4 regions of the Methyloradius palustris genome follow, and region 4 is predicted to be linked to each of the others. Evidence: predicted binding sites of a transcription regulator. Region 4 holds the regulator's gene; each other region holds the start of a gene.
The links. The regulator sigma-54, encoded in region 4, starts transcription at its own class of promoters, with help from an activator protein. The targets are predictions, from matches to a motif close to TGGCACNNTTCCTGCT.
Positions count from the first base shown of each region.

Region 1 (7,456 bases), 480 kb from region 4:
TTTTATCAGCGCGCGGGCTATGCCTATGTAAGGCGCTGGCAACGAGTTCTTTGCCTGTACCAGATTCACCGTTGATTAATACAGTGGCGTGCGAACGGCTTAAACGACCAATCGCACGAAATACTTCTTGCATGGCAGGCGCTTGACCAATGATTTCTGGCGTTTCTTCCGTATCTACGGTTTCAGTCGCCTGACGCATGCTTTCCTCTACTGCGCGGCGAATAACATCGATTGCCTGATCAACATCGAAAGGTTTGGCCAAATATTCAAAAGCGCCACCTTGAAATGCGGCGACTGCGCTTTCTAGATCAGAATAGGCTGTCATGATGATTACTGGGGTTTCTGGCAGCCGTTCTTTCAGCACTTGCAGGAAATCTAGGCCAGAGCCATTTGGCATGCGGATGTCGCTGACGACTACTTGCGGCTCATCATGATTGAGTGCATTCAGCGCTTCTGGCACAGAGGCAAAGGTTTTGAACTGCATGTCTGTGCGTGCCAGTGCTTTTTCAAACACCCAGCGGATTGATTTGTCGTCGTCGATGATCCAGATTGATTTCATATTAAGCCTATTGTTTCAGTCTAATGTTGCAGTGTTGATTATTGCCTTACGATAAACCCTTTTAAGGCGGTTGTTTCGATGGGTAGCAGGATAGTAAAGTTGGTATTGCCCGGCTGGCTGATGCAGTCGATCATGCCATGATGTTGCGTAATAAATGTTTGTGCCAGAGTCAGTCCAAGCCCCGTACCGCCATCGCGTCCAGAAACTAATGGATAAAATATACGCTCACGAATATCTGCTGGTATGCCAGGGCCATTATCAATAATCTGTAGCTTGATGGCGACACGGTAGCGCTTTTTGGCTAGCGTGACTTGCCGCTCAGCACGTGTACGCAATATGACTTCACCTTGGCCTTGCATAGCTTGTACTGCATTGCGTGCAATGTTCAATACTGCCTGAATGAGTTTTTCACGGTCGCCGATCAACTCTGGTAGGCTGGTATCATAATCACGTCTTACCCTGATGCCTTTGGGCGATTCTGCAAGTAATAGGCTGCGCACGCGCTCCAATACTTCATGTACGTTGGTAGGTTCATATTTAGGCACGCGATGTGGCATGAGCAGTCTATCCATCAAAGATTGCAGGCGGTCAGCTTCTTTGATGATGACTTGCGTGTACTCACGCAGATTGACTTGCGGTAACTCATGTTCCAATAATTGCGCTGCGCCACGCAAGCCGCCTAATGGGTTGCGGATTTCATGTGCTAAGTTGCGCAGCAACTCCGCATTGGCTTGTTGTTGAATCAGCATCCGCTCTTCACGTGCAATGCGCAACTGTTGATCCATTTGCTGGAATTCTAATAAGAGGCATGTTGGAGCTAGGTCAACAGGGGTAACAGTACAGGTCACAGCAATCGAGTTCTGGCGGCTGGTCGTGATTAAAAACTCATGCTCGCGAAACGGACTGTTGTTAATGATGGCATTTTCAACGGCCGAGTGAAGAATTTCACAATCAGGAAATACCTGAGAGATATTGACATCAGTAATCTGCTTGGCGCTTACGGCAAACAATATTTCTGCTGCCGGATTTGCATACACTACTTTACGCTCGGTATCGATCAGGATAACCGCGGTAGCAAGATGTTCTAGGCCTGTGAATGAAGAAGGAATTTTATGATCCATTAAGCTGGATAAGCAAAAGCTAGGCCAGAGGTTATGTTGTTACTGGATGGAATTCAGTTCTTTTTGTAGCAGTTTTATGTTCTGCTGGTGAGTATTGATCTCATCTTGCTGGCGTTTCAGGTTGTCATCAAACTGTGCGATTTTGGCAGGCTCTTTAATGTTATTCGCTCTCATAAACACCGCGTTTTTACTATCTTGATCATAACTTTTTTGCACGTCAGCAAGCGCTTTTTTTTCTGTATCCAGCTCAGTTTGCAAAATGTCTTTGCGTTTATCATCCCGCTGGCTTTGGGTTTTTTTATCAATTCTGGGGAAGTTGATTGGCGTGGCGGTTTTGGTACCATTATTACTTATGCCAGAAGTAGCAACGGGCGAGCTATCATCGCGCATGATGAGCTTACAATTCTTATAAGCTATTTTGTTCTTTGAGTCAGCAAATGCAGTTTGGCCTTTATCATCTACGCAGCTATAAATGTCTGCATAGGCACTAGGTATATATATACATGCAGTGATCAATACTGAGAGGGCTGACAATGATTTTTTCATGTACTTTAGTTTAGTTGAGAACCAATATTGAGGCAACGTGATTGCGGACTAGTTCGTGGAATAGCAGGGACTTGAGCAGAATAATAAAAATAAAAAAGGCGGGTTACCCCGCCTTTTTTATTGCTGTTGTTAGCTAGTTGCTAAGTTGATTCAATGCTTAGCAGCTATAGTACAAACCGAACTCAACTGGGTGAGGTGTTTGACGAAGCTTGGTGACTTCTTCCATCTTCAATGTGATGTAAGCGTCAATCCAGTCTTCAGAGAACACACCGCCGCGGGTCAAGAACTCGCGGTCTTTATCCAGATATTCCAGCGCTTGCTCAAGTGAAGAACAAACGGTTGGAATCAATGCATCTTCTTCAGGTGGCAGATGGTACAAGTCTTTTGTTGCTGGCTCACCTGGGTGAATCTTGTTTTGTACGCCGTCAAGACCAGCCATTAACAAGGCACTGAAAGCCAAGTATGGGTTAGCAATCGGGTCTGGGAAGCGTGCTTCAACGCGACGTGCCTTATCAGAATGTACAAATGGAATACGGATAGCAGCAGAACGGTTTTTAGCAGAGTAAGCCAATTTAACTGGCGCTTCGTAATGTGGCACTAAGCGTTTGTATGAGTTTGTGCCTGGGTTGGTAATCGCGTTCAAAGCACGCGCATGTTTGATAATGCCGCCGATGTAGTACAGCGCGAAATCACTCAGTCCAGCATAGCCGCTACCTGCAAACAGGTTCTTGCCATCTTTCCATACAGATTGGTGAACGTGCATACCAGAACCGTTATCACCAAACATAGGCTTAGGCATAAAAGTCGCTGTTTTGCCGTAAGCGTGTGCTGTGTTCAGTACTACGTATTTCAGAATTTGTGTCCAGTCAGCGCGCTTGGTCAGTGTGCTGAATTGTGTACCGATTTCACATTGACCAGCAGTTGCAACTTCATGGTGATGCACTTCAACAGGCACGCCCATGGCTTCTAAAGTCAAGCTCATTGCAGAGCGGATATCTTGCAATGAATCGACTGGAGGCACTGGGAAATAACCGCCTTTGATACCTGGGCGATGGCCTGTATTGCCGCCTTCAAATTTATCAGCAGATGACCAAGCAGCTTCTTCTGAATTGATTTTTACACCACAGCCACTCATGTCAACCGACCAGTTGATAGAGTCAAAAATGAAGAACTCTGGTTCAGGGCCAAAGTAGGCAGTGTCACCTAAGCCACTTGATTTTAAGTAAGCTTCAGCACGTTTTGCCAAGCTACGTGGGTCACGGTCATAGCCTTTGCCGTCGGTTGGGTCAACCACGTCACAGGTTAAAATCAGGGTAGGCTCGTCCATGAATGGATCGATATTTGCAGTTTCTGCATCAGGCATCAGTTGCATGTCAGAGGCTTGAATGCCTTTCCAACCAGCAATCGATGAACCATCAAACGCATGGCCTTCGGTGAATTTGTCTTCATTAAACGCAGAAACAGGCACGGTTACATGTTGTTCTTTACCACGAGTATCGGTGAAACGGAAATCAACAAATTTAATGTCGTTTTCTTTTACCATTTTCATTACGTCGGCGACTGCCATTTGGTTCTCCTGAGTGCAGTTGGGTGGAAAAATATGTCATGTTTTACTAGCATTAAACATGCCATTCAAAAAAGCTGGATTTCTATTCTCACACAGTTATTTAGAAAAGAAAATATCATTCAACGCACAAATAAAGTGCTATCAATAAAGCATGCGCACTTAAAAGGTGCGTTCAGCTTAGCCTTGATGCAGGGGCTTGCAAATGTAGCTATACTCTAAGGCCATCAAGGTTATTTAATTAAGCTAACTGCCTGCTCTACCAATTAGTTTAACTTAAAAACAATAGTAATTCGGAGTCACCATGAAAACCTTAAGTAGCATTTTAGAAAAAGCCAAGCAACGTGCTGAAGAAAACAAATTACCTTACGCGGGCGCATTAACACCAAGTGAAGCGCAGGATGTATTGACGCTAACCTCTGCCGCAAAACTGGTCGATGTGCGTAGTCGTGCTGAGCTAGAGTTGGTAGGCAGAATCCCTGCTGCGGTAGCTATCGAATGGTCATTTTATCCAGGCTGGCAAGCTAATCCAGACTTTGCAACGCATCTTGAAATGCAGGTGGATAAAGAGTCACTAGTCATGTTCATATGCCGCACTGGTGGCCGCTCTCACAATGCTGCCGTGTTGGCCAATCAGCTAGGCTTTGCTGAAGCCTACAACGTACTTGAAGGTTTCGAAGGGGCTGCAGAACCCGAGACTAAGCAGCGCGGAAAGATCAATGGATGGAAAGTTGCCGAGCTGCCGTGGACACACGGTTAATGCTACTAGTTTGATCATGCTGAAAAAATATGCAGTAATTGGTAACCCAATCGCACATAGCAAATCGCCACAAATACATCAGGCATTTGCTGAAGAGACGCATCTCAATATTGAATACACGCGAGTGTTATCTCCACTCGATGGTTTTGATGCTACAGTTCAAGCGCTGCAAGAGAATGGTTTTAAGGGGGCTAATGTCACCGTGCCTTTCAAGCTTGAGGCTTTCCGTATCGCTCAGCATCTAACAGAACGTGCGCACGATGCTGGTGCAGTGAATACGCTGATTTTTAATCAAGATGGTATTGTTGGCGATAATACGGATGGGGTTGGCCTTGTTCGTGACATTGAGCAGAACCTACATATTTCATTGGCTGGCAAGCGCGTGCTTTTGATTGGTGCGGGCGGTGCGGCTGAAGGGGTGCTACACCCCATACTCGAGCAAAAGCCGCAATTGCTCATTATTACCAACCGTACATTGGATAAAGCCTTGAGCATGATCAAAAAAGTGGTTGAGCAGGGTGAGCATCGTTATGTATCGGTGAATGCGCATGCCTTCGATGACTTAGGCGAACAAGCGTTTGATGTCATCGTCAATGCTACCTCTGCTGGTTTGAGTGATAGCCATCTGCCTCTCCCTGAAAGCATTTTTGCTCAAGGTGCCCTTGCTTACGAAATGATGTATGGCCGCGAAACGCCATTCATGCAATTTGCACGCGCTCATGGCGCTGAGGTGGCTGATGGCCTTGGTATGCTGGTTGAACAAGCAGCTGAGGCATTTTACCTGTGGCATCAAGTCAGGCCGAATACAGCGCCTGTGATTGCTAGTTTCAGGGTATGACTTTCAAGCAGTTTTTATGGCGTAGTCTGATCGCGCTGCTGGTCTGGGTTGTGCTGTACCAACTCTGGATATTTGCGCATATCTGCTGGTGGGTGAACCATGACCCCTCATCCAGCGCATTCATGGAAACCCGTCTTGAAGTGATGCAGGAAGACAACCCGGATGTGGTGCTCAAACATCAGTGGGTCGATTACAGGCGTATATCCATCAACCTCAAGCGTGCGGTGATTGCATCTGAAGATTCAAAATTCATTGAGCATGAGGGCTTTGATTGGGATGGCATGCAAAAGGCTTTCGACAAGAACATGAAAAAAGGCAAGATCGTCGCTGGCGGCTCTACTATAAGCCAGCAGCTTGCCAAGAATCTGTTCTTATCTAGCAAGCGTACGCCTTGGCGCAAAGGGCAGGAAGCCATTATTACGCTTATGCTTGAGCAAGTGATGACCAAGCAACGTATCTTTGAGATATACCTGAATGTGATTGAGTGGGGTAATGGTTTGTTTGGTGCTGATGCCGCTGCCAGGCATTATTTTCAGGTAAGTGCCAGCAACCTAAACGCCTATCAGGCTGCAAAACTTGCGGCGATGATCCCTAATCCCAGGTTTTACGATAAGCACCAAGGTGCACGCGGACTAGCCAGAAAAACTGATATTATTCAGGCACGAATGAATCAGGTCACTGTGCCTTAGTCAGCGCTCGCTGACAGTTGTGTTTTAGGGTTCTAATACCAATGCCGCTAGTTTGCGGGCAAATGGTGCAACTATAGTGACAGCAGGGAATGCAATCACCCAAGCGGTAGCAAACGCCCGCATCCAATGGTAAAAGAAGTCTGAATTAAGCCCTGTAAGCAAGGCGGTAAGCACGCCTGACATAATAAATGCCATCATCATGGACATAAAAAATGCAAATGTCAGGAGCTCATATTTCCTAGGTATTTTCATCGTACTATTCTCGTCGAACTGTTTTCTGGCTAAATCGTTTACAGCATCAGTTTAAGATATTTCCCAGTATAACTATCTTCACTTGCGGCAACCTTTTCAGGAGTACCTTCTGCAATCACCATGCCGCCCCCATCTCCACCTTCAGGGCCCATGTCAATCAGCCAGTCAGCCGTTTTGATCACATCCAGATTATGCTCGATGATCACAATCGTGTTGCCATGATCACGCAGTCTGTGTAATACATCTAAGAGCAGTTGAATGTCAGCAAAGTGCAGGCCAGTGGTTGGTTCATCCAAGATATAAAGCGTGCGACCAGTATCTCGTTTAGATAACTCAAGTGCTAGCTTCACACGCTGTGCTTCACCACCAGATAGCGTGGTGGCGGATTGGCCGAGGGTGATGTAGCCCAAGCCAACATCTAGCAATGTTCTAAGTTTGCGTTGTACCACAGGCACGGCATTGAAAAACTCATGCGCTTGCTCTACCGTCATTTCCAGTACTTCGCGGATATTTTTTCCTTTGTACAATATCTCTAATGTCTCGCGGTTGTAGCGGTGGCCTTTGCATACATCACAAGGCACATAAACATCTGGTAAGAAATGCATTTCAACACGGATGACGCCATCGCCCTGACAGGCTTCGCAGCGACCACCTTTTACGTTGAATGAGTAACGGCCTGGGCCGTAGCCACGGGCGCGTGACTCAGGCACGCCCGCAAACAGATCGCGAATCGGGGTGAATAGGCCAGTGTAAGTAGCCGGGTTTGATCTTGGCGTGCGGCCAATCGGGCTTTGATCGACATCTACTACTTTGTCGAAAAAGGCCAAACCATCAATCTCTTCGTATGCCGCAGGCTCGGTTGAGCTGCCGTAAAGATGCTTGGCCACAGCGCGATACAGCGTATCGTTAATCAGTGTGGATTTGCCCGAGCCAGAAACACCAGTCACGCAAGTGAGTAAACCTACAGGTATTTTGACGGAGACATCTTTCAGGTTGTTGCCAGTCGCGTGCGTCAAATTCAGCCAGCGTGCTGGGTCTGGGGCGGTGCGTTTTTTCTTGTACTGTATCTGTTTCTTGCCGCTCAGATATTGGCCTGTAAGTGAGTTCTCATTGGCCTGAATTTCAGC
Region 1 covers NZ_AP024110.1:2,498,859-2,506,314, reverse strand. Annotated here, with positions in the region: gene ntrC (nitrogen regulation protein NR(I)) at 1-559, opposite strand, end outside; gene glnL (nitrogen regulation protein NR(II)) at 598-1,680, opposite strand; gene ZMTM_RS12105 (DUF4124 domain-containing protein) at 1,720-2,226, opposite strand; gene glnA (type I glutamate--ammonia ligase) at 2,384-3,793, opposite strand; gene ZMTM_RS12095 (rhodanese-like domain-containing protein) at 4,095-4,550, shown strand; gene aroE (shikimate dehydrogenase) at 4,567-5,388, shown strand; gene mtgA (monofunctional biosynthetic peptidoglycan transglycosylase) at 5,385-6,077, shown strand; gene ZMTM_RS12080 (DUF2798 domain-containing protein) at 6,102-6,329, opposite strand; gene uvrA (excinuclease ABC subunit UvrA) at 6,368-7,456, opposite strand, start outside.
Region 1: glnA (type I glutamate--ammonia ligase) is a predicted target of sigma-54. The motif match lies at 3,842-3,857, and genes of this name have one in related genera.

Region 2 (7,456 bases), 440 kb from region 4:
TGAATTCCACCATGATGCAAGATTGCTCCAGCTCGCACCGCCAGCAGCATTATTCAATCGGTTCAGGTCAAGTTTCTTTTCTTCAGTTGTCCAGCGCAAACCCAGTGTGGTATTGAACTGTTCAGTAAAGTTATAGGTGCTACTACCAAAAATCGCATAACTTTCAGTCTTGTGATTGAACGTGGTCAGGCTGTAGGCAGTTGGCGCGGTGCTTCCAGCTTGGGCAGGAACAGTGCCATTGGGTAGTCTTGCACTAGCAGAATAGGAGTCAATATCTTCTTTAAAGAAGTGAAAGCCTGTCAGCCAATTCAAGCGATCTTCACGTGGTGATGCCAAGCGGAACTCTTGTGAAATCTGGCGGCTTTTAGCATCGTTATAAGTCCGACCAATTTCTAGCGGTGTGAAGTCAGAGTCAGCTTGTGCAACGTTACCGAAATCTTCATAGCCAGTGATCGAGGTCAGTGCATATTGACCAAGTTGCCACTTCAAGTTTAGTGAAACGCCGTTTTGTGTCGTTTTGCTGGTGTCAGGCGCATTGGTGCTGACATCATTGATATTGGTGCTCGGAATATAGCCATTGATATAAGCGCCACCCACCCCTGTGCCAGTGACAGTTGTAATTGCCCCATTTGTTTTGTAGTTGCGGTAATGCACGTTTAACAAAGCCTCAAGATCAGGTGTTAATTCAAACAGTAATTGACCGCGAATCGCTGAGTCGGTCAGTGATCCGTCTTTCTGGTTTTTGAAGACATTGGTAAAACGACCATCCTGATTTTCATCATGCACAGATAGGCGGCCAGCAATGCGTTCATCAATAATGCTACCGCCGATTGCCCCTTCGATGATTTTGTCATTGTAGGTGCCATAGTCGGTCTTGAAGTAGTTGTCGTCGCCTGAGAAAGTTGGTTTTTTGGCAAGTACGTTAATCGCGCCGCCAGTTGTATTTTTGCCCCACAACGTGCCCTGTGGACCACGCAATACTTCTACACGGTCGATATCAAATAATGGGAAGCCCGTAGCACTGGCATTACTGATATACACATCATCCTGGTAAAAACCAACGGGGTTCGGGAAGTCAATTTGTTGCTGACCAGCGCCAACACCACGAATCCACCAACGTGGTCGGCCATGCTGTTGTGTACCAGCTGACGCATTCGGTACGTAGTTCAACACTTCACTAGCAGAGCGGCCTATGCCTTTATCCAACAACTCTTTACCATCCAGTACGCTGATAGAAGTGGCAACATTTTGCGCACTTTCTTCACGTTTTTGCGCAGTGACGACTACGCTGCTTAAGCGGTTTTCATCCTGGGCAGCAGGCTTACTGGCACTGCTTGAGCTATCTGCTGTTGCGCTATCGGTGCCGCTCTTTTGCTCTTCTGTGGCAGGCTTATCTTTCACATCATCCGCTGCATAGAGCTGGGTGGTAAATAGTGTGCCTGCCAGCGCGCCGATAATTGCTGTGGCTATGGGCTTTTTAATGAAAATGGATGCAACACTTGCAGCATCTTTTTTATCTGTACGAATTTTAGACATGGTTTTCCCTGTAATTTTATAAAGACTTCTCCACACCTTCAGGTGTTGACGTCTTTAAATGGCAGGTTCCATGCCAAATTTATAAATTGGCGATTTATAAATTTAATACTTTGATTATTAAATACTTTTTATGAGTTGGTGACTAAGTCGGCTGATTGTTAACTGAGGTGATAGTGTTTTTCCTACAACAATTGATTGTGTGGTTTTATAACTTATGTTGCTAAAACAACACATGGATACAGTAATTTCTTCTTTGCGTATGCTCATATCTGATTGTTGGTTGAGCAACAGTTTATGTTGTTGTAGGAGCAATATTTTTTCTGGGGGTTGTTTCAGCGAGCGCTCATCACTAACTTTATTTTTTTAGTTATTAATGAATAGAAACAAACAATTAACATTGTTTATTGTGTGAGTTTTATGTGTAGCTTACTGGCAAGTAACTCCTCAATTGACCTTGGCATGCAGCTTGCGCTATGCCTCCTGTCACTATTAACACATAACAGGAGAGTATTCATGAGCACACAATTATCAGAGATTGACCTGATTTCCTATGTAGATGAAGCCAAGGCGGATGCTATTCATGCCTTTAACGTATTGCGCGATAACGGCACCTTGTCCGCTAGCCTTACTTTTCACGTCAGCCATAAAGTACCCGGCCACGATAAGCTATTAACCATCCGCTTTCCTGGCGGCCTAGCACGAGACCAAACACCGACAATCAGCATTACCAACTTTTCAGACGAAAAGAATCACATCCTTAATGAAACCCGTCTGGATGCGGATACCGCCATTCATATCCACACCAACTTCCTCTCAGCCTGGTCATTGGCACACAAGCCGTTTCCTATTCTTTATGTAGCGGCAGCACGCCACTTGTTGGCACGTGAGATTCCTAATCACTTAGATCGTACCCGTAGTGTCCTTGATGTCATTACTGAACGTCTGGATAAGCATCCTGAATTAGCACCACCCCCTGCATTGCTTGAATCAAACGGTGGTGTGAATTTTTGGGGTAAGGGCATTATTAGGACTGCTGAACTGATTCTCTTTGTGGAAGAGGCAGCACGCTATCAGGCAATCGCCGAGCAAATAGGCGGCGCGCAACACTACACGCCAGGCGCGCTAGAAGTGCAGTGGAAACGCACTGGCCTGCTGGAGAAAGCCAAAGCTTACAGTGGGCGTTATCTTGAAGATTTAGTCTGATTCTTTGGCTAATTCTCACGTTTGTTCAGGTCGGGCTAAATGCCCGACTTTTTATGTGTAACAACACAGTTCCTATATTAAATACACCGAGGCCGCATTATGTCCGATAGCAATCAACGCATTACCGAATACGATATCAACCCGATTTTCATCCAGCGCTGGTCACCGCGTGCCTTTACTGGCGAGGCCATTGATGAATCGTTGCTGTTTAGCCTGTTTGAAGCTGCCCGCTGGGCACCTTCTGCCAATAACTCACAGCCATGGCGCTTTATCTATGCTAAGCGAGATTCGGCACATTGGCACGCATTGCTAGGCTTGACCAATGAAAACAATCAACGCTGGGCTGCCAAAGCGGGTGCTATCGTTGCGTTGATATCCAAGACTAGCCATATCCGTAATGGTGAAACCGAGCCTAGCCCATTGCGAAATCACTCACTGGATGCAGGGGCTGCATGGACCAGTCTGGCTTTACAAGCCTTGTATGCTGGGTTGGCGACACACGCCATTGGTAGCTTTGATCGTGAAAAAGCGAGAGAGGTACTCTCTATCCCAGAGGGCTTTCATATCGAGATACTCATTGCCATCGGCAAGCAGGCCGAGCGTGATAGCCTGCCTGCTGACTTGCAGGCCAGGGAACAACCAACGCCAAGGCAGTCACTCAGTCAGTTTGTTGCTGAAGGCAGTTTCAGTTTCAGGGAATAACACTCTCTGAGAAAAGTTGCTGCAGAAACATTTGCCGAGAATTTCTACAGAGCTAGTGTTTCTCAAGCAACATTTCCTGCTTATTTACATCTAGCCAGCCATGTTTCCTTACTCCTAATATTTTTTAATAAAAGTTAATAAATTCAATAATTTAATTATTTATATCGTTCATTTTCGACTCTCTTTTAGCTGGTGGCACGAATTCTGCCATTCATCTGATATGTAAAAGCCTGAGGAGCAGGGTAATGACGATAGAATTTTTCTGGCAATTGCCAACCGCTGGCGATGGTCGTTACGCAGATGCAAAAAGCCATAAGCGCGGCGAGCGCGATAAAGGCGGTGCAGCGTATTTTGGTCAAGGCGTGACAGATCCACGCGGGACACAATATAACTACTTTGACCATTTACACCAGATTGCCAAGGCGGCAGAGTTGGCGCATTTTGATGGCATACAGGTACACAATGATCCTGAAGGCGATGAAAGCTGGATAGTCGCTGGTTATCTGACGCGCAGTACCAAGAACCTTACCGTGCTGACTGAGTTTGATGCTTCACGCGGTTCAGCCGTCTATGCGGCAAAAAATGCGGTGAGTTACCAGCGTTTCAGCAATAGCCGCTTTGCCTGGCAGATTTCTACTGGCGGCGATGAAAAGCAGCGCCATCGCGATGGTGATTTTGTGGATGAGGCCGATATCAATCCACGGATTGAAGAGTTTTTGACGGTAGCCCGTAACGTAATTACGCAGACTTCATATAGCTTCAAGGGCCGTTTCTTTGAAGTGCTGGAAGGTGGTTTCAAAGGGCCTTTATCCAATCAAAAAGTACCTACAGTCTATCTGGCTGGCAATACGGCAGATTCTTATGCGCTGTCAGCGAGACAAGCCGATGTGCACGTGCTGGACGCGGGTCATCTTGATCTGGTGCGGGCGGATGCCTCCAGGCTACATACTCTAGCAGCGGCTGAAGGCCGCCAGTTACGCATAGGTCTGCGAATTGACCTGCTTGCTCGCGAAACCCAAGAAGAGGCCGAATTCGATGCCAGGCGCTATCTGGAACAAAGCGGCGGCCAGCGTGCTTTCGGCAACTCAGCATTATGGAATGGCCTGACCACCAAACAGAATGGTGCTAAGGCGACACTGGTTGGTAGTTTCGAACAAGTGGCCGAGCAGCTCATTGCTTATCTGGATGCAGGCGTCAGCAGCTTTATTCTGTCTGCCATCCCCAGCCTGGAAGAAGCTTATCGCATAGGCGAAAACGTGCTGCCAGCGCTGCATGCCCATATTCAAGCCACGCAACAGCGTGCTGCCTAATCAAGTCAGGAGTTAACAATGGCAATCGATATTTTTTGGCGTATTCCTACCCATGGCGAGCCTAGCTCACTACGCAACAAACTACAGCATAGAGGTGATTGGTCACAACAGCAGGGCGACCATGTAGTGCATAGAGGCTTAGTCGCAGGTGGTGGTGACGATGGATTCAATTCACTCGACTACATTGCAGAAGTCGCCAGAGCGGCCGAAATTTCAGGCTTTCATGGTGGTCTTATACCATCATTCCCGATGACGGATGAGCCTTGGGCTATCTCTTCATTCCTTGCACGTGAGACCAAGACTTTCCGTTTCATGATCGCCTTTCAGCCTGGCTTCCTTAATCCAGTTGTAGCAGCGCGCATGACAGCCAGCCTGCAACGCGCAACTGGCGGACGTGCTTTATATAACGTGATTACTGGCGGTGGTGGCCCTGCTCAATTATGGTGGGGCGATGTTGCGCCGCATGATGATCGCTATGCCCGTACAACCGAGTTTCTTGATGTGCTGCGCGGCCTATGGAAAGGCGGTTCATTCTCGCACCATGGCAAGTTCTACCATATTGAAGATGGTGGTTTGCCAGAAGCATTGTTAGGCCAAGAATTCCCTGAGATTTACTTCTCAGGTTCATCTGATGCGGCCTTAGCTTCAGCCTCCAAACATGCTGAATACTATCTTTCATGGCTTGAGCCTTTCGATCAACTCCGCGATAAATTCAATCGCGTAAAAGAACGTACCGATGCACTTGGTCGCAAGATTAAATGCGCTGTTCGCGTAGATATCATTGCCAGAGCTACAGAAGAAGAAGCCTGGCGTGAAGTGCGCCGTGGCTTTGAAAGTCTGGATAGTGAAGCAATCGCGCGCTACAAAGCTTTTGTCGGCATGTCTGGAGATTCTGTAGGCGCAAACCGTCAACGCAGTGCTACGCCTAAAGAGTTCAAGAGCTATGAGGAATTCATTACACATCGCAATATCTGGTCTGGCTTCAGCCTGCTACGTGGCGGGCAAACACAGGGAATTGTCGGCAGTTATGAACAGGTGGCAGAACGTCTGGATGACCTAGTTCAACTTGGCGCAGATGCTTTCATCCTCGCTAGCACACCACATCTCGAAGAAGCCTATCGTGTTGGCGAAGAGGTCTTGCCTCTAGTCCGTGGACATGACGAAAGAGTGATTGAACTCAGGGCTGCTGGCTAAACTCAGAGCAGAAATCAAGATGAGCCAATTATCTAATATGGGTGAAAGGTTCTTTTTGAACTCTGACAATCTAATAATGGGTGTGTATCAGGGATAATGTATTTTGGTTTTGAGTGTCGGCTATTGGCCCAGACTGTGTAAAAACGTCCCCTTTCCTTTTGGTATAATCACTCAACGGAATCCGTTGGAGCGATTGTATGAAGCGTTTCATTCAAGGCGGAGAACCGCCATTCTTGAATGGCAGTTCTCTAATTTTAAAAATGAGAGCTATTGCCCACATTATCTTTTCTGTAATCCCAGCTGTATGCTGGGCAGACTACGCCACCTATTCTCGGCATTCCAGACCAATGACATTTCTTATCTCCTGGGACAGAGGCTATTCCTTCGACTGTGCCAAGTTTCCCTGCTTCTACACTCGCTTTTAGATAGCTGCATTTGTCTGAACCTGTAAGACAGTTTTCGGATAGTGTCATCTCTTTTGGAGCTAATGCGACGACCCCAATAGCGCCATCTGCATAACCAAATGCTGATAGCACAAATACAGCTTTGTAATCATCCTGATGTGAGCATCTTGCATCTTTATTGCCCGTTTTGTCACAGATGTATTTCACTGAACCTTGAGCATCCAAATCAGTGCTATGTATGCCATACACTGAACCGCTATGAAGATTGTTGTTCTGATTCTTGATGACTGTGTTAATGCTGCCACAGGCACTTAAAGCTAGCAGCGTAATGCTGATGAATAGCAATCCTTTGAAATTTCTCATGAGTAACTCTCTTTCATTTGTTTGAATATGTTGGAAGATTCGAATGTGTTGAGCGTAACTGCTCCAGAGTATTTACCGGATCAGCCATACCTGATTAGTGACGTATCGATGCAAACAGCCCCAGAAACATGTAGACGAGGCAGAGGGCTATGAAGCCGAGCACGAACTTACCCGTCCCAGTGAGCTTGCCTCCGCGCTCGTAGAACACTACGCCGCAGAATGGGCAGAGGAACTGGGTCCGCATGTGATGCAGACTGGGCAGGAACCAGCGACGGTAATGCCAGAGTCTCGGTACAATCTGTTTATTGCAACTGGTGCATTGAATGTGATCCATAGTGTTTCCTTCCAAAGTTAACTTTTAAATGGTTGTTGATGATGGATTAAGCTTGCGCATTGCGTTTCGGTGAAGCTCTCTCCACCCCATGGATGCGTAGGACTTTGTTGTTGTGATTACTACGCATAACGTAGAGCATTGACTGGATTATTCTACGACCATCGTAGAATGTCAAAACCCCCACAAACTCTGTTCGGTACCAGACTTCGTGAAGCCCGTCTCCTGACTGGCATCGCCCAGGACAAGCTGGGTGCCATGATCGGGATCGACGAACTGGCCAGTAGTGCTCGTATCTCTCGATATGAGACAGGTACGCATGTCCCGTCCTATGAGATCGCTGAGCTGCTGGCTAAGGTGCTCAAGATTCCTACTGTCTATTTCTATTGCCGGGATGACCGTATGGCCAAACT
Region 2 covers NZ_AP024110.1:623,072-630,527, reverse strand. Annotated here, with positions in the region: gene ZMTM_RS03065 (TonB-dependent receptor) at 1-1,536, opposite strand, end outside; gene ZMTM_RS03060 (class II aldolase/adducin family protein) at 2,050-2,739, shown strand; gene ZMTM_RS03055 (nitroreductase family protein) at 2,839-3,441, shown strand; gene ZMTM_RS03050 (LLM class flavin-dependent oxidoreductase) at 3,687-4,751, shown strand; gene ZMTM_RS03045 (LLM class flavin-dependent oxidoreductase) at 4,770-5,945, shown strand; gene ZMTM_RS03040 (hypothetical protein) at 6,200-6,712, opposite strand; gene ZMTM_RS03035 (hypothetical protein) at 6,810-7,067, shown strand; gene ZMTM_RS03030 (helix-turn-helix domain-containing protein) at 7,215-7,456, shown strand, end outside.
Region 2: ZMTM_RS03050 (LLM class flavin-dependent oxidoreductase) is a predicted target of sigma-54. The motif match lies at 3,635-3,650, and genes of this name have one in related genera.

Region 3 (7,456 bases), 1.0 Mb from region 4:
GGGGATAGCCAAAGGCTATAGCGTTGATTTGATTGCGGCTGACTTGCGTGACGCAGGCGTAAATAATTTTCTGGTAGAGGTGGGTGGTGAATTGTCTGGTTTTGGTATCAAACCAGACGGGCAGCCTTGGTGGGTTGCACTGGAAAATCCCATGTCGTCACTAGATGGTGTACAGACTATTGCCGCACTTCATGGTTTGGCGATAGCGACCTCTGGTGATTACCGTCGATATTTCGATTACGAAGGTACTCGCTATTCGCATACCATAGACCCGCGCACTGGCTCGCCTGTGCTTGCATCTTGCGTGGTAACCGTGTTGCACAGTTCCTGTATGCGCGCCGATGCAATAGCGACAGCGCTCATGGTGATGGGTGTTAGTGCAGGGCTTGATTATGCCGCGCGCCGTGGCATTGCCGTACTATTCACTCAACTTGAGGTCACGCAACTTGAGGATGCTAAGCCCGTGCAATATGCCTCTCCCGCTTTGTTAGCAATGGCAGAGGGGGCAGCTTGAACCGACAACTCCTTGCATTGTTAATCGTTGTTAGCTATTTCGTGCTGACGATATGGTTTATTCGCCGCCGCCGTCTTGCGCTGGCATCTAGCACACCTGAGATAACCAATGAAAACTCGGCCACATTGCAAACAGCGGATACGCTGGTGGCTTTTGCCAGCCAGACTGGAAATGCACAGCAACTGGCATCGCTAACCGCTGAAATCTTGGCTGCTGCTGGTTTACGCTTACAGGTTAAGGCGCTGGATCAAGTATCTTCATCTGAATTAGCTAATTATCGCCGCGCGCTTTTTATTGTCAGTACGACTGGCGAAGGTGACTCGCCTGATAATGCAACAGACTTTGTGTTAAAGACGATGTCTGGGGACGCCAATCTACAGTCCCTTGAATATGGTTTGCTGGCATTAGGCGATCGGCGCTATACCTATTTTTGCGGCTTTGGGCATACGCTTGATCATTGGCTACAGCAAAGTCATGCCTTGCCTCTGTTCGATATGGTGGAAGTGGATAATGGCGATGCAGGGGCATTACGTCACTGGCAATCGCAGCTCAGCCTGCTTGCGGACACGATAGAAGCTGCTGATTGGAGTGCTCCTGCCTATCAATCCTGGCGTTTGATAGAACGTCATCTTCTTAATCCAGGCAGCGTGGGAGGGCCTGTTTATCATCTCAAGCTTGAAGCTTTGGAAGTTCATGAGGGATGGCAAGCGGGAGATATTGTTGAAGTTGGTCCGCGCAATTCTGAGCGATCAGTTGCAGCATTGCTGAATGCCCTGGGCCTAAAACACGATGCCCCGGCTAATGAGTCTGGAACGCCCTGGGGCGAATGGTTGGCTGAACGTTTTCTACCGCACAGCGCTGCTGAAATTGAAGCTTTAAAACAGCTCCCTACGTCTGAACTCTCCTCGAGCCTGAAGCTATTATCTCACCGCGAATATTCTATTGCCTCCTTGCCCGCCGAAGGGCTTGAGCTTGTTGTGCGTCAGGTACGTAATACCAACGGTGAACTTGGACACGGTTCAGGGTGGTTAACTGAATATGCCAGCATAGGCGATAAAATCGCGCTTAGAGTGCGACCAAGCCCGATGTTTCATCCGCCTGCCGAGCCGATACCGCTGATTCTGATTGGCAACGGCACGGGTATCGCAGGGCTACGAGCACATCTAAAAGCCAGTATTGCCGCAGGTCAGCGTCGTCACTGGTTGATTTTCGGGGAGCGCAATGCAGCTTACGATGCCTATTTCAGCGATGAACTCCAGGCATTGCAAGAAGAGGGTGTGCTGACGAGACTTGATATTGCTTATTCCCGTGATCAGGCGATACCGATCTATGTGCAGGATTTAATACAACAGGCAGCGGATGAATTAAGAGTATGGCTTGATGATGGTGCGGCTATCTTTATCTGCGGTAGCGCAAAAGGCATGGCGCCTGAAGTGCACCGTGTGCTTTTGGATATTGTTGGGGATCATATTTTAGCAAACTTAACTAATACTGGCAGATATAGACGGGATATATATTAGCTAAGTAACGGCATATAGCTATATGCATACACTATATTTTTTGGTTGACATTACAAATGAGAATTATTATCATCTTCATTAAGATGATAAATCCATTAAAAACTTCAACTCAACAAGTAAAGCAACTAGATGCAAAACAGCTAGATACAGAATTGGTCAACTCGTCTCTAGCACAATCTGAGTTAGACAGAACCAAGAGGGTTGTTTTAAATCAAAAGCGCCAACTCAGTACCCAATTGTTATTCGCGGACAGTAAAGAAGTCGCCATCGTGCATGGCGAGGATGAGTATTTATTAAGAATCACCAAGCAGGGCAAGCTCATACTAACCAAATAATGATGAATATTATGCTGGGTCAACCCCAATTACATCTCATGCCAAAATTGGTAAGTGAATTACCTACTTTCGATATCAAAGCGCTAAAGCCAAGTGCAATTCTATCGGAAAGCCAACCACAGAAATTTTCATGGTCAAGCTTGGTGTTAGTTGCAGTTCTGCATGTGAGCATATTGATGTTTGTCATACACGCGCAGCAGAAAGATAAGATTGATATGCCTGCGGCAGCGCCCATGATGGTAAGCCTGCTTGATGCCCCACAACTGCAGAATGAGCAGCCTGCACAAACACCAAAAGTGGAGATAGTTAAGCAAAAGCCTGTGGTCGAGAAAAGGGTAATTGTTCCGCATACAAATGTGCCTTCCTCAGTGCCGTTAGCTCAAGAGAACATTAATCCAATCAAGCAAGAAATCCCCGTTACGGAAAGTAAGCCAAGCACCCCGCAAGATCAGCAGGTCGCCGAAAGTAAATCAAGTGAATCTACGGAAAAATCGCCCCAAAAAGAAGAGGTCGTAGAGCCCCCTAAATTTGGGGTTGCTTATCTAAATAACCCTGCACCCAGTTATCCACCAGTATCACATCGTCTGAGTGAGCAGGGGCAAGTGATGTTGCGGGTTCTGGTTAGCGCTACAGGTGAAGCCACTAGCGTTGAACTTGAAAAAAGTAGCCAATATGAACGCTTGGATCAAGCAGCGATTACAGCTGTAAAAAAATGGCGTTTTGTGCCAGCAAAAAAGAACAATCAGGCCTTGAGTGCTTATGTGCTGGTGCCCGTCAGATTCTCAATCGATAAGTAATTCACCATATTCAAGCAATATTTATTCAGCATTTATACAAGGAAATTTCATGGAAAGCGGCTATCAATTTAACTCACTGACATTTATTACGGACGGCGGCCCCGTTTCAATGATGGTTGCATTGCTATTGGTGACGATGTCAGTGGCAAGCTGGTATTTGATTATTGTAAAAAGCTACCAGGCTGTGACACTACGCAACAACTCTAACGCGTTCACCAAGAGATTTTGGGATGCACCTACTTTGGCATCTGCTTTAAACCAGACAGCAGGTACAACTCCTGTATCAAGGCTTGCCACTCAATCAATTGAGGCCGCAGAGCATCATCAGAAACATGCTGCAAAACGGCTGGCCGATGCTTGCAATCAGGATGAGTTTGTTGCCCGTGCCATGCGCCGTAATATTGCGGATGAAAGTGCAGCGCTTGAATCAGGCCTTACAGTATTGGCTTCTGTTGGTAGTGTGTCTCCATTTATTGGTTTATTTGGTACTGTGTGGGGTATTTACCATGCACTTGCCAGTATTAGTCTGAGCGGTCAGGCAACACTTGATAAAGTCGCTGGTCCAGTGGGTGAAGCATTGATTATGACTGCAATGGGTTTAGCGGTTGCTATTCCGGCAGTGCTTGCCTACAACGCGTTAGTGCGTAGCAATCGCGTGCTGCTGGGTCAGCTGGAAAGCTTTGCTCATGATTTACACACCTTACTTATTATGGGCACTGCACTTACTGTTGCGCCTAATACAAGCTCAGGAAATCAAGCAAGCAAGCAAAGCGCTGCACATCTTAAAGAGGTGAATGCATGATAGGGTCAGGTAATGGTTTTAGCGCGGGCAAACAGCAAGCGCCAATGGCGGAAATCAATACCACGCCATTAGTCGATGTCATGCTGGTGCTTTTAGTGATTTTTATTATCACGGCACCTTTGCTCACACATGCGGTAAAGATAGATTTGCCACAGGCAAGTAGCCAGCCTTTGCCTGAAAAGCCAGACGTGGTTTCAATCTCGATTGATCAAGATGGCAAGACTTACTGGAATGATTCGCCGCTGGTGCAAGGTGAATTAACAGTGCGCTTAAAACAGGCCGCTAAGCAAGAGCCTCAACCAGAGCTGCATATCCGTGCAGATAAAGACACGCGTTATCAGGCGCTGGCCGAAATCATGGCAGATGCACAAAATGCAGGCATTAAAAAACTAGGGTTTGTTAGCCAGCCTAACGCATCAGGCAATTCGCAATAACAAGTTAGGTCAGGCTAGATTTACTGGCTGGCCTAACTTTCAGTTCTTAACTCAGTACATCCCCAATACTTCTCCATTCTACGGCCTGCTTTTTGCTAGATTAGCTGACAACGACTGCTGAATAAGCTATCTTTATTCAAAGCATCTGTTTCAGTGATTTTCTGCGTGATCACAAACTTGTCCTAGCCTGCCATACAGCGCTGGCCATGACGGGTCTGGTGTCATTTTCGTTCTGTGAATTGATATCGAAAGAATCGGCTTATGACCACTCCAAAAGCAAAAGCTACTTCCAAAAAATCAGCCAATACCGTAATTACATCAGAGCAAACGCCTATTGTGCAGGCCTTGCAGAATCACTTGGTATTTTCATCTGGTAAAACCAGTGACAATGCTACGCGGCGTGACTGGTACTCTGCAGCAGCACATACAGTGCGTGATCACGTGATGGAGCGCTGGGTAAAAACCCGTGACGAGAATCGCGCGCGTGACCCTAAACGTGTGTTTTATCTCTCACTGGAGTTCTTAATCGGGCGCATGCTCTCAAATGCCGCACTGAATTTGGGCATTGATGGCAAAGTTAGCGAGGGTTTGACCGACCTTGGGCATAACCTTGAAAACGTTGTTGAAATGGAAACCGATGCTGCGCTTGGTAACGGTGGTTTAGGCCGTTTGGCCGCCTGTTTCCTGGATTCAATGGCGACAATGAATATCCCAGGTACTGGTCATGGCATTCGCTATGAGTACGGCATGTTTCGGCAGTCAATTGAAAAAGGCCAGCAGGTTGAGAACCCAGATAACTGGCTGCGCTACGGCAATATATGGGAGTTCCAGCGCCCTGAGCATACCCATACCATCAAGTTCTTCGGCAAAGTGGTTGAGGTGCACGACAAGCAGGGTGCAACTAAGTACCACTGGGTAGATTATGAGTCTGTGGTGGCGATGGCCTACGATGTACCAATTCCCGGCTATAACACGCAAACCGTGAACAATTTGCGCCTGTGGTCAGCAAAGGCAACCAAAGAATTCGATCTGCGCCAGTTTAATGATGGCAATTATGAAAAAGCGGTTGAAGGGCGTAATGATACGGAAAGCATCTCCAAGGTACTTTACCCTAACGATACTTCAGCCTCAGGCCGTGAGTTAAGACTCAAGCAGCAGTATTTCTTTGTGTCTGCGGCCATTCAAGACATTATTCATTTATTCCTGCTGAAAAATAGCGACTGGGATAAATTACCTGACAAAGTCGCGATTCAACTGAACGATACACACCCAGCCATCGCGGTCGCTGAGCTGATGCACCAATTGGTAGATATTCACCATCTAGAGTGGGATTATGCATGGAAGTTGGGCGTCAAGATATTTGGATATACCAACCATACCTTGATGCCAGAAGCTCTTGAAACCTGGTCTGTAGAGCTGTTTGGTAGTTTATTGCCACGCCATCTGGATATTATCTACAAGATCAATTATGAGTTCTTGCAGATGGTGAACCATAAATTCCCTGGCGATACTGATTTACTCACACGCGTTTCCATTATTGATGAAACCCATGGCCGCCGCGTGCGCATGGCACATCTGGCGATTGTTGGTAGTCATACCGTGAACGGCGTTGCAGCGTTGCACAGTGAGTTACTGAAAACCATATTGTTTGATGACTTCAACCGAATTTATCCAGGCAAGTTCATCAACATTACTAATGGCATTACGCCTCGCCGCTGGCTGAACCAATGTAATCCTGGCCTGGTTAAATTGATGACTAGCAAGATAGGCAGTGATTTCCACAGTGATTTGTCCAAACTTAGCGCCCTGACTCCGTTGGCAGAAAATGCCGTGTTCCGTAAAGCATTCAGGGACATCAAGCACGCCAATAAAGTCCGTTTGGCCGAGCGTATCGAAAAGCTCACGAGTGTCAGGTTGAACCCAGATAGCCTGTTTGATGTGCAAATCAAGCGCATTCACGAATACAAACGCCAGTTACTAAACCTGTTGCATGTCATCACGCTGTATAACCGTATTCGGTCAGGTCAAGCTAATGATGCTGCCCCCCGCACCGTCATTTTTGGTGGTAAGGCTGCTCCTGGTTACTGGATGGCCAAGCAGATTATTCGCCTGATCAATGATGTGGCAGTCATTGTCAATGAAGACCCTGCTGTAGGCGATAGACTTAAAGTGGTGTTCTACCCAAATTATGAAGTTTCAGCCGCTGAATTACTATTCCCCGGCAGTGATTTATCTGAGCAGATTTCGACTGCAGGTACTGAGGCATCTGGCACGGGCAATATGAAGATGGCGCTCAACGGCGCGCTCACCATCGGTACATTGGACGGTGCCAATGTGGAGATCAAGGAAGAAGTAGGCGATGAAAATATCTTTATTTTCGGCCTCACTACCCCCGAAGTCGCGCAGAAAAAAGCAGCTGGCTATAACCCTTGGGATTATTACTTTGGCAACCCAGAGTTGCGCCAGGTGCTGGATATGATCGCAGGCGGATATTTCTCAGTAGATGAGCCAGGTCGTTACCAGGCCATCTTTGATACGCTGTTACACAAGGGTGATCATTATCTGCTGCTGGCTGATTATGCGAGCTATATCGCGGCGCAAGACGCCGTATCCAAACTGTATCAAGATCAAGAAGAGTGGTCTCGCCGCGCTATCTTGAACGTGGCACGCGTGGGTAAATTCTCCAGCGACCGTACCATTGGCGAGTATGCAAAAAACATCTGGAAAGTGAAATCGACCAAAGAGTAAATCCTAGCTGTTCATGTAAACCAAAATTGGGCGCTAATACGCGATTGTATTAGCGCCCAATTAATTTCTAATGACTGTGCTACTTTCAACTATCTCGGGGTATGATTTTCGTTATTGTGGCCTGAAGTTTTAGCCATGCTTATCTAACTGGAGATTTAATATGCGCCGCCTTCTTACGACTCTCGCACTAATCAGCTTTTCAATTCAGGCCAATGCACTCGATATCAACGACTTAAGTAATGCAGATGCAAGTAGTGGGCTAAAAGCTGCCTTGATCCAAAGCGCGGGCAAGGCCGTAGGTCAACT
Region 3 covers NZ_AP024110.1:1,964,820-1,972,275, reverse strand. Annotated here, with positions in the region: gene ZMTM_RS09520 (FAD:protein FMN transferase) at 1-514, shown strand, start outside; gene ZMTM_RS09515 (sulfite reductase subunit alpha) at 511-2,034, shown strand; gene hemP (hemin uptake protein HemP) at 2,091-2,369, shown strand; gene ZMTM_RS09505 (energy transducer TonB) at 2,408-3,166, shown strand; gene ZMTM_RS09500 (MotA/TolQ/ExbB proton channel family protein) at 3,216-3,968, shown strand; gene ZMTM_RS09495 (ExbD/TolR family protein) at 3,965-4,402, shown strand; gene ZMTM_RS09490 (glycogen/starch/alpha-glucan phosphorylase) at 4,664-7,150, shown strand; gene ZMTM_RS09485 (DUF4197 domain-containing protein) at 7,311-7,456, shown strand, end outside.
Region 3: ZMTM_RS09490 (glycogen/starch/alpha-glucan phosphorylase) is a predicted target of sigma-54. The motif match lies at 4,484-4,499, and genes of this name have one in related genera.

Region 4 (7,456 bases):
TGATTTTTGCAGGGCGACGATGGAGGGGATATTCATGCTGCGCGCGAGAATCGCCGTATGCGAAGTAGCCCCGCCTACATCGGTAATGAATGCAGCGAACTGATGCTGCTTGAACTGGATGGCATCTGCGGGTGAGAGGTCATGTGCTACCAGAATAATCGCGCTTTCCTGGGCCTTGATTGACACTTGGCTGGGGTGGCCAAGCAAGACCTTGATGATACGTTCCACCACTTGCACTACGTCTTGTTTGCGCTCGCGCAGGTATTCGTCTTCGATTTTGTCGAACTGGGCAACAATTTCTTCCATCTGTTGTTTGAGTGCCCACTCCGCATTGCATTGCTCGCGTTTGATGATCTCTTTTGGCGTTTCGGCCAAGCTATGGTCGGCCATGATCATCAAATGCGTGCTGACAAATGCGCTAAGCTCTGCGGGGCCGCTAGAAGGCAGTTCTTTGCGTATGGTTTCAAGATCGTGCTTGACGACTTTAAAGGCTTTTTCCAGGCGTTTTATTTCGTCTGCGATCAGATTGTTCGGTACTTCGTACTGCACTACTTCAATCAATGCATTTGAAACTAGGTGCGCCTGACCAATGGCAATCCCGCGCGAGACGCCGACGCCATGCATGGTAAAGCTGACTTTAAAGGCTGGTTTCATAGATTATTGATGATTCAAATTAATCATTAGTATTATTCTGGCTCACCGAATCGGTTATTGATGAGCGCTACCAAAGCATCCATCGCAGGCCGTTCTTCTTTGCCATCTGTCTCAAGCAGGATTTTGCTGCCTTTACTGGCTGCCAACATCATCACACCCATGATGCTTTTTGCATTGACACGTCTGTTGTTGCGTTCTATCCAGATTTCACAGCTATCAAACTGACTTGCTGTCTGGGTAAGCTTGGTAGAAGCACGTGCGTGCAAGCCTAATTTATTGATGATTTCTATTTCTTGCTTGATCATGATTGCTTACATGCTTCCTCTGTAAAATGAAAAACACCTTCACGTCCGCCACTCAAGGCTTTTTCAACCAGCTTGCCGAGGTCGCCATTACGATAGGTCAATGTGCGCACTAGCATGGGCAAATTCACCCCCGCAACACCTTCTACACGCCCTGGCACCAATAATTTGCCAACGATATTACAGGGCGTGGCGCCATAAATATCAGATAGAATCAACACACCATCGCCCTGATCCAAGTCTTTAACAAGTTGCAGCGCATCAGGCAACACAGTCGCTGGATCATCATGCATGCCTATGCCTACTTGCCCCAGCAGCTCTGGTTTCTTTCCCATCACATGGGTAGCACAGTGAATCAGGCTTTCAGCCAGGTTGCCGTGGGAGATAATCAAAATACCAATCATGATAATTCCTGTTTTATCTTACTTGCTGCAGTTGAAATTGTTACTGCTAAAGTTCTCGATGCCGAATCTGTACTTTATAACTGTTTTTAAAATACTTACCCAACTGCTCTACAAAATACACAGAGCGATGTTGCCCACCCGTGCAACCGATAGCTACCGTAAGATAGCTACGGTTATCACGCACAAAGCATGGTAGCCAGCGCTCTACGTAGCCTTGAATATCGGCATACATGGCAGCCACAGCTTCTTGCTCGGCAAGAAACTTGGCGACAGGTTCATCCTTGCCTGTGAGTGGGCGCAGCACGGGGTCGTAATGTGGATTGGGCAGGCAACGTACATCAAATACAAAGTCAGCGTCTAGTGGAATGCCATGTTTAAAGCCAAACGACGCAAACATTAAAGTCAGTCCACTCTCTTCCATGGAGACAAAATCCTTTACCCAGCTACGCAAGGTATTGGTACTGAGATTGCTGGTGTCCATCCTATGACCCAGCTCAGCTAGTTGGCTTAATAGTTCGCGCTCGTGGGCAATACTTTCAGCCAGCGTTTTTTCTTCGTTACTTAGCGGATGGCGACGACGGGTTTCGCTAAAGCGTTTAACCAGGGTTTCGTTGTTTGAATCCAGAAACAACAGTTGAACATCAATGCCTTGGGCTTTGAGTGCCTGAATATTCTCGGGTAGCGTTTCCAGCGCTGCGGTACGGGTATCAATGCTGATAGCCACGCGGTCATGATGGGCTATACCCAGATGTTGGGAGATTTCGGGTAATAAAGTCGCGGGCAGGTTATCAACGCAGTAGTAGCCGCTGTCTTCCAAGGCTTTCAGTACAATACTTTTGCCTGAACCAGAGAGCCCTGTGACGATGATGAGTTGCATGGTTTATTCAGTCGCCTGTGCTTTGCGCAGGCTGCGATTGATCTCGCGATGTTGCCGCTGCATAAACTGCTTGGTGCCGTTAATACCGCGCAGTAGCAGCATGTGATTACGCACAGCAACTTCTACCAGTACAGCAATGTTGCGGCCTGCGGCGACGGGAATCATGACTTTGGGTATTTTTACGCCGAGTATTTTTTCGTGATGCGATTTGACTTTCAGGCGATCCAGTTTCTCTGGCATCACCAGATCGGCCATCTCAAGCTGGATAATCAAGTCCAGCGGTTTAGTAGGCTTGACAGCGTTATCGCCAAACAAGGCGCGAATATTGAGGATACCTAGCCCGCGTACTTCAAGAAAATCCTGCAACAATGGCGGGCAACGTCCTTCCAGACGGTCGGGCGCGATACGGAAAAAATCAACGATGTCATCTGCCACCAGTCGATGTCCGCGCGAAATGAGCTCAAGCGCTAACTCGCTCTTACCAATGGCTGGGCTACCTTTAATCAATATGCCAAAGCCCTGAACCTCAATAAATACGCCATGTGCACTGGTAGATTCAGCCACGGCCTGTGCCAGGTAATGGCTCAATACGTCCATCAAGCCAGGGCTTTGTAGCGGCGAAGTAAATAGTGGGGTTTGAAATTGATCCGACGCATCGTTCAATTCTTTAGGTGGTTTTTCACCATTGGCAACAACGACTGCAGCTAAATCGGTTGAAAATAAATTTTGAATCGCTTGGTGTAACTCTTTGGATTTCAGGCTGCGCAAGTAATCCATTTCAGCACAGCCCAGCACTTGCACGCGATTGGGATGTACAAAATTCAGATGGCCTATTAAGGCCAGTGAGGGTTTAGTGACAGTTTCGCTGGTCAGCAGGTTATTGCCGCCATCGAGCCCTGATACCCAAGTCAGTTTGAGGTTACGGCGGGTATCGTTATAGAGTTGATTTACACTGATTTCAGCCATGATTGAATCCATCATGGAACATAAATAGAAGATACTGCTCGGCAGCAAGCACAGACAAAACCTGTTGATCTGGTAATGATGGCTTGTTTTGCATGCCGCTTGCGCCTCGCAGTTTTATGGTGTGCAAAAGTTTTATGGAATCACTAAACTTTATTCAGTCGCCTGATGTTTCAGAGCGCCATTGGTTTTGTGGTGATCGCCTTGTTTCTCTTTGTGTTTCAACACTTGGCGATCTAGTTTGTCACTCAGCGTATCAATGGCGTGATACATATTCTCGTCACTGCTTTCGGCGTGCAAATCATTCCCCGGTACGTGCAATGTGGCTTCTACTTTTTGCGCTAGTTTAACTACGCTAAACGTGACTTTCACGTCTATGACATGGTCGAAATGGTTGCTGATGCGCGCGAGTTTGCTCTGGACGTAGTCCCTTAGTGCAGGGGTGATTTCCAGATGATGGCCAGTAAGATGCAGGTTCATGATTGACTCCTTCATTAGTAAAATCACAAATCCTAAATGGATTTGCGCTGGTTAGCCGCGGGTATCGAGAGAGACTCGCGGTATTTTGCAATGGTGCGTCGTGCCACCATAATTCCTTGCTTACTCAAAATATCAGTAATCTGGTTGTCTGATAAGGGTTTTTTCGCATTTTCTTCGCTCACCATTTGCTTGATCAATGCGCGTATCGCAGTGGCAGAGCAAGCGCCGCCAGATTCGGTAGATACATGGCTACCGAAGAAATATTTAAGCTCATACACACCACGTGGTGTAAGCATATATTTTCGTGTGGTGACGCGAGAGACGGTGGATTCATGTAAACCCAGTTCATCAGCGATTTCACGCAAAACCAGCGGGCGCATAGCGACTTCACCATGCTCGAAAAAGTTACGTTGTCTATCTACAATCGCTTGTGAGACCCGCAAAATCGTCGAGAAGCGCTGCTGGATATTCTTGATCATCCATTTCGCTTCTTGCATCTGGCTCATCAGGTATTGGCTGGAGCTGTCACGATTGCGCTTTAAAATACCTGCATAAAGTTGGTTGATACGTAGCCTAGGCACTACTTCATCATTTAACGTGGCGATCCATAAGCCTTTGACTTTTTTGACCAGAATTTCATGCTGAATATAGTGGTCGGAGCCGATTTTTGTAAAATCGCTACCAGGGCGAGGGTTGAGCTGCGTGACCATGAGCTGAACTGCGCGTAATACATCGTCATCGCATTGCAGGGTTTTACGCAGCTTCGCGTAGTCTCTGCTGGCCAGTATGGGTAAGTGTTGGAGTGCTACATTGATCGCCAAGCCCAAATGCGGCGTATCTTCTGGCATTGCTTGCAGTTGTAATGCCAGGCATTCGGCTAGGCTACGGGCGCCTACGCCAGGAGGATCTAAATGCTGGATGTGTTTGAGCGCGGTTTGTAGCTCTAGCAGATCAATTTCGAGCTCATCAGGCAGTAATTCCAGTAGTTCTTCTAATGGCTGTTCAAGATAGCCATCATCATTAATGGTATCAACCAGCAACATGGCGAGCGTTTGATCCCGCTCTGAGAATTGCATCAATTTAAGCTGGCTGATCAGGTGTTCACGTAAGGTAAGAGAGACAGACTCCTGAAAGCTAAAGTCGTTTTCGTCGTCATTGCCTGCGCTGTTGTCTTCCCAACGATTACCGCTGGAAAACTCAAAATAGTCATCGCCGTATTCTTCCTGACGTGCGGGCTCATCAGTGGCTGGAATCGATGTTTCCTGCACCGTGTTGTTTGGCACAAAAGCTTCTGCTTCCAGATCAACAGGCTGGTCAGTATTGGTGGTGCGTTCAAGCAGGGGGTTTTCTTGCAGCAAGGTTTCTAGCTCTTGATTCAACTCTTGAGTTGATAGCTGAAGCAAGCGAATAGACTGCTGCAACTGCGGTGTGAGCGCCAAATGTTGCGAAAATTTAAGTTGTAGGCTTTGTTTCATAATTAATACGCCGCCTGCGCTGATTACAGGCGGAAATCCTTACCGAGATACACTTCTCTGACGCTATCGTTATGAATAATTTCACTGGGTTTGCCAGCCGCAAATACGCGCCCGTCATTCACAATATACGCTCTATCGCAGATGCCGAGGGTTTCGCGTACGTTATGGTCAGTAATCAGTACACCAATATTGCGAGCGCTCAAAAAACGGATGATCTTTTGAATATCCAGCACAGCAATCGGGTCTATGCCGGCAAACGGTTCATCCAGCAAAATAAAGCTGGGATTGGTTGCCAAGCAGCGTGCAATTTCAACACGGCGGCGCTCGCCACCAGATAAACTTACCGCCATATTGTTGCGAATATGCACAATGTGCAGCTCAAGCAGCAATTCTTCCAGCCGCTCAGCCATCACTTGAGGGCTCATTTTTTGCAGCTCTAATATCGCCATGATATTTTCAGCGACTGTCATCTTGCGGAATATTGACGGCTCTTGTGGCAGATATGAAAGGCCGAGCCTGGCGCGCTGATGAATAGGCAAGCGGCTCAGGTCTTTGCCGTCTAGCAAGATACGGCCGTCATCCAGTGAGACCAGCCCCACCATCATGTAAAAACTGGTGGTTTTTCCTGCACCATTGGGCCCGAGCAACCCGACGACTTCACCACTGTTCACATGTAGTGAAATATCCTGCACCACCGTGCGGGATTTATACTTTTTGCGCAGACCTTCTACTACCAATTCACTCATGTATTTGCTAAAACTTTCTCAAAACTTCTTAATTATTCAGGCCTGGTTTTATTCAGTCACAGGTTTTTTGGGTTGTATCACTGCGCGGACTCGGCCGTTAGGCGCAGAGGGCGTAGCCACCTGTGAGCCACCACCTAATACTTCAGCATATTCTGCATTGGCGTCATACATGATGTAATCGCCATGAATCACATCATCGCCGCGCTTCACTGAGGCTTGCGTATAAAGCTGTACTTTATCCATACGGCCATCGTACTCAATGCGTTGACCGTTGCCTTGCATATATTCAGCCTTGCCTTCCATTTTTTGCTTGAAAGTGCTCGGCATGCCTGTCGAAGTGCTGTGCTGAAAGCCATCTTTATCTTCACGCACAATCAGCTTATCGCCACGAATCTCCAACGTGCCCTGGGTCAAAATCACATTGCCCGTGTAGGTGCTGGTTTTCTTTGCATCGTTCACAGTGACTGTATCGGCCTCAATATCAATCGGTTTCTGCCGATCGGCCTTTTCAGCAAAGCTGGCGGATGACGCCAATAAAAATAATGACGCCACTAACAGGGTGGGCGACAGACTAAGGTGTGGCTTGTTCATATTGTCTCCGAATACGGGGCTTGTTTTGAGCAGGTGCTGCCTGATTATTCTGTGCGTTACTATTATTGTTGCTTTTAGCTTTGTTAGTGCTGGGTTTAGTACCAGCTTGTTTAACTTGTGGTTTGGCGACTGCTTTCTTTGTGACCACTACTTTGTTGTCTTGTTTGGCCTCTAGCACTGCTTTGTCTGCAACTGCCTTATCCGCAAGTCCTGGCCTTAAATAATGCACATGTACGTTTTTGAGTAGCTTGAGCGTTTTTTCTTTTTTGTTGTATATCATCCCGGTGCCGCGCAATTCCGTGCTTGGTGATTGCTTGATCACCACAGCCTTATCACTGGTTGCAATCTCGGTTTTAGGAAACACCTTCAAATATTCAGTCGTCACGGTCATATCGCCGCGCTCTTTGTAGCCTTGCCTCAAGACTTTTACGTTGTCCATAAATTCGATTATCTCACCATTGCTTGATACTGTACCGCGTTGGCTTTCAATTTGCGTGTAAGGCTTATCGCTCGAATATTGCGTTAAATGCGGACGCTCTAATTTAGTACTGTCATCATCAGGAAAATGCGTCATTTCCGTGGCCGCCAATATGTACTGTACGCTGCCGTTAATACCTGTTTTTACCGTGTTGAAATTATTCAGCACATAGTCAGGGTCATGCCGTTTACTGCCATCAGGCTTGATCACTGGCGGCTGCACCGTGCGGTCTATCCAGAAGGTGACGAGCGCAAGTAAACCCAGCACGGCTAATGGAAACAGAATCGTGGCGCGGCCAAACATCTCAAGCAAACAACTTTATAACAATCATTACTTCAGGGTTTTCATTTTAGAAACTTAGCCATCTGGCCATCAAACGTACCTTGCGCCTTCATGATCAACTCGCATAACTCCCGCACTGCGCCAAAACCCGCTTCTCGTGTGGTGATGTAGTGCGCATGCTCTTTTACCAATGGCATGGCGTGT
Region 4 covers NZ_AP024110.1:183,298-190,753, forward strand. Annotated here, with positions in the region: gene ptsP (phosphoenolpyruvate--protein phosphotransferase) at 1-654, opposite strand, end outside; gene ZMTM_RS00900 (HPr family phosphocarrier protein) at 687-959, opposite strand; gene ZMTM_RS00905 (PTS sugar transporter subunit IIA) at 956-1,360, opposite strand; gene rapZ (RNase adapter RapZ) at 1,407-2,237, opposite strand; gene hprK (HPr(Ser) kinase/phosphatase) at 2,241-3,203, opposite strand; gene hpf (ribosome hibernation-promoting factor, HPF/YfiA family) at 3,354-3,680, opposite strand; gene ZMTM_RS00925 (RNA polymerase factor sigma-54) at 3,713-5,155, opposite strand; gene lptB (LPS export ABC transporter ATP-binding protein) at 5,179-5,901, opposite strand; gene lptA (lipopolysaccharide transport periplasmic protein LptA) at 5,950-6,492, opposite strand; gene lptC (LPS export ABC transporter periplasmic protein LptC) at 6,473-7,273, opposite strand; gene ZMTM_RS00945 (KdsC family phosphatase) at 7,315-7,456, opposite strand, start outside.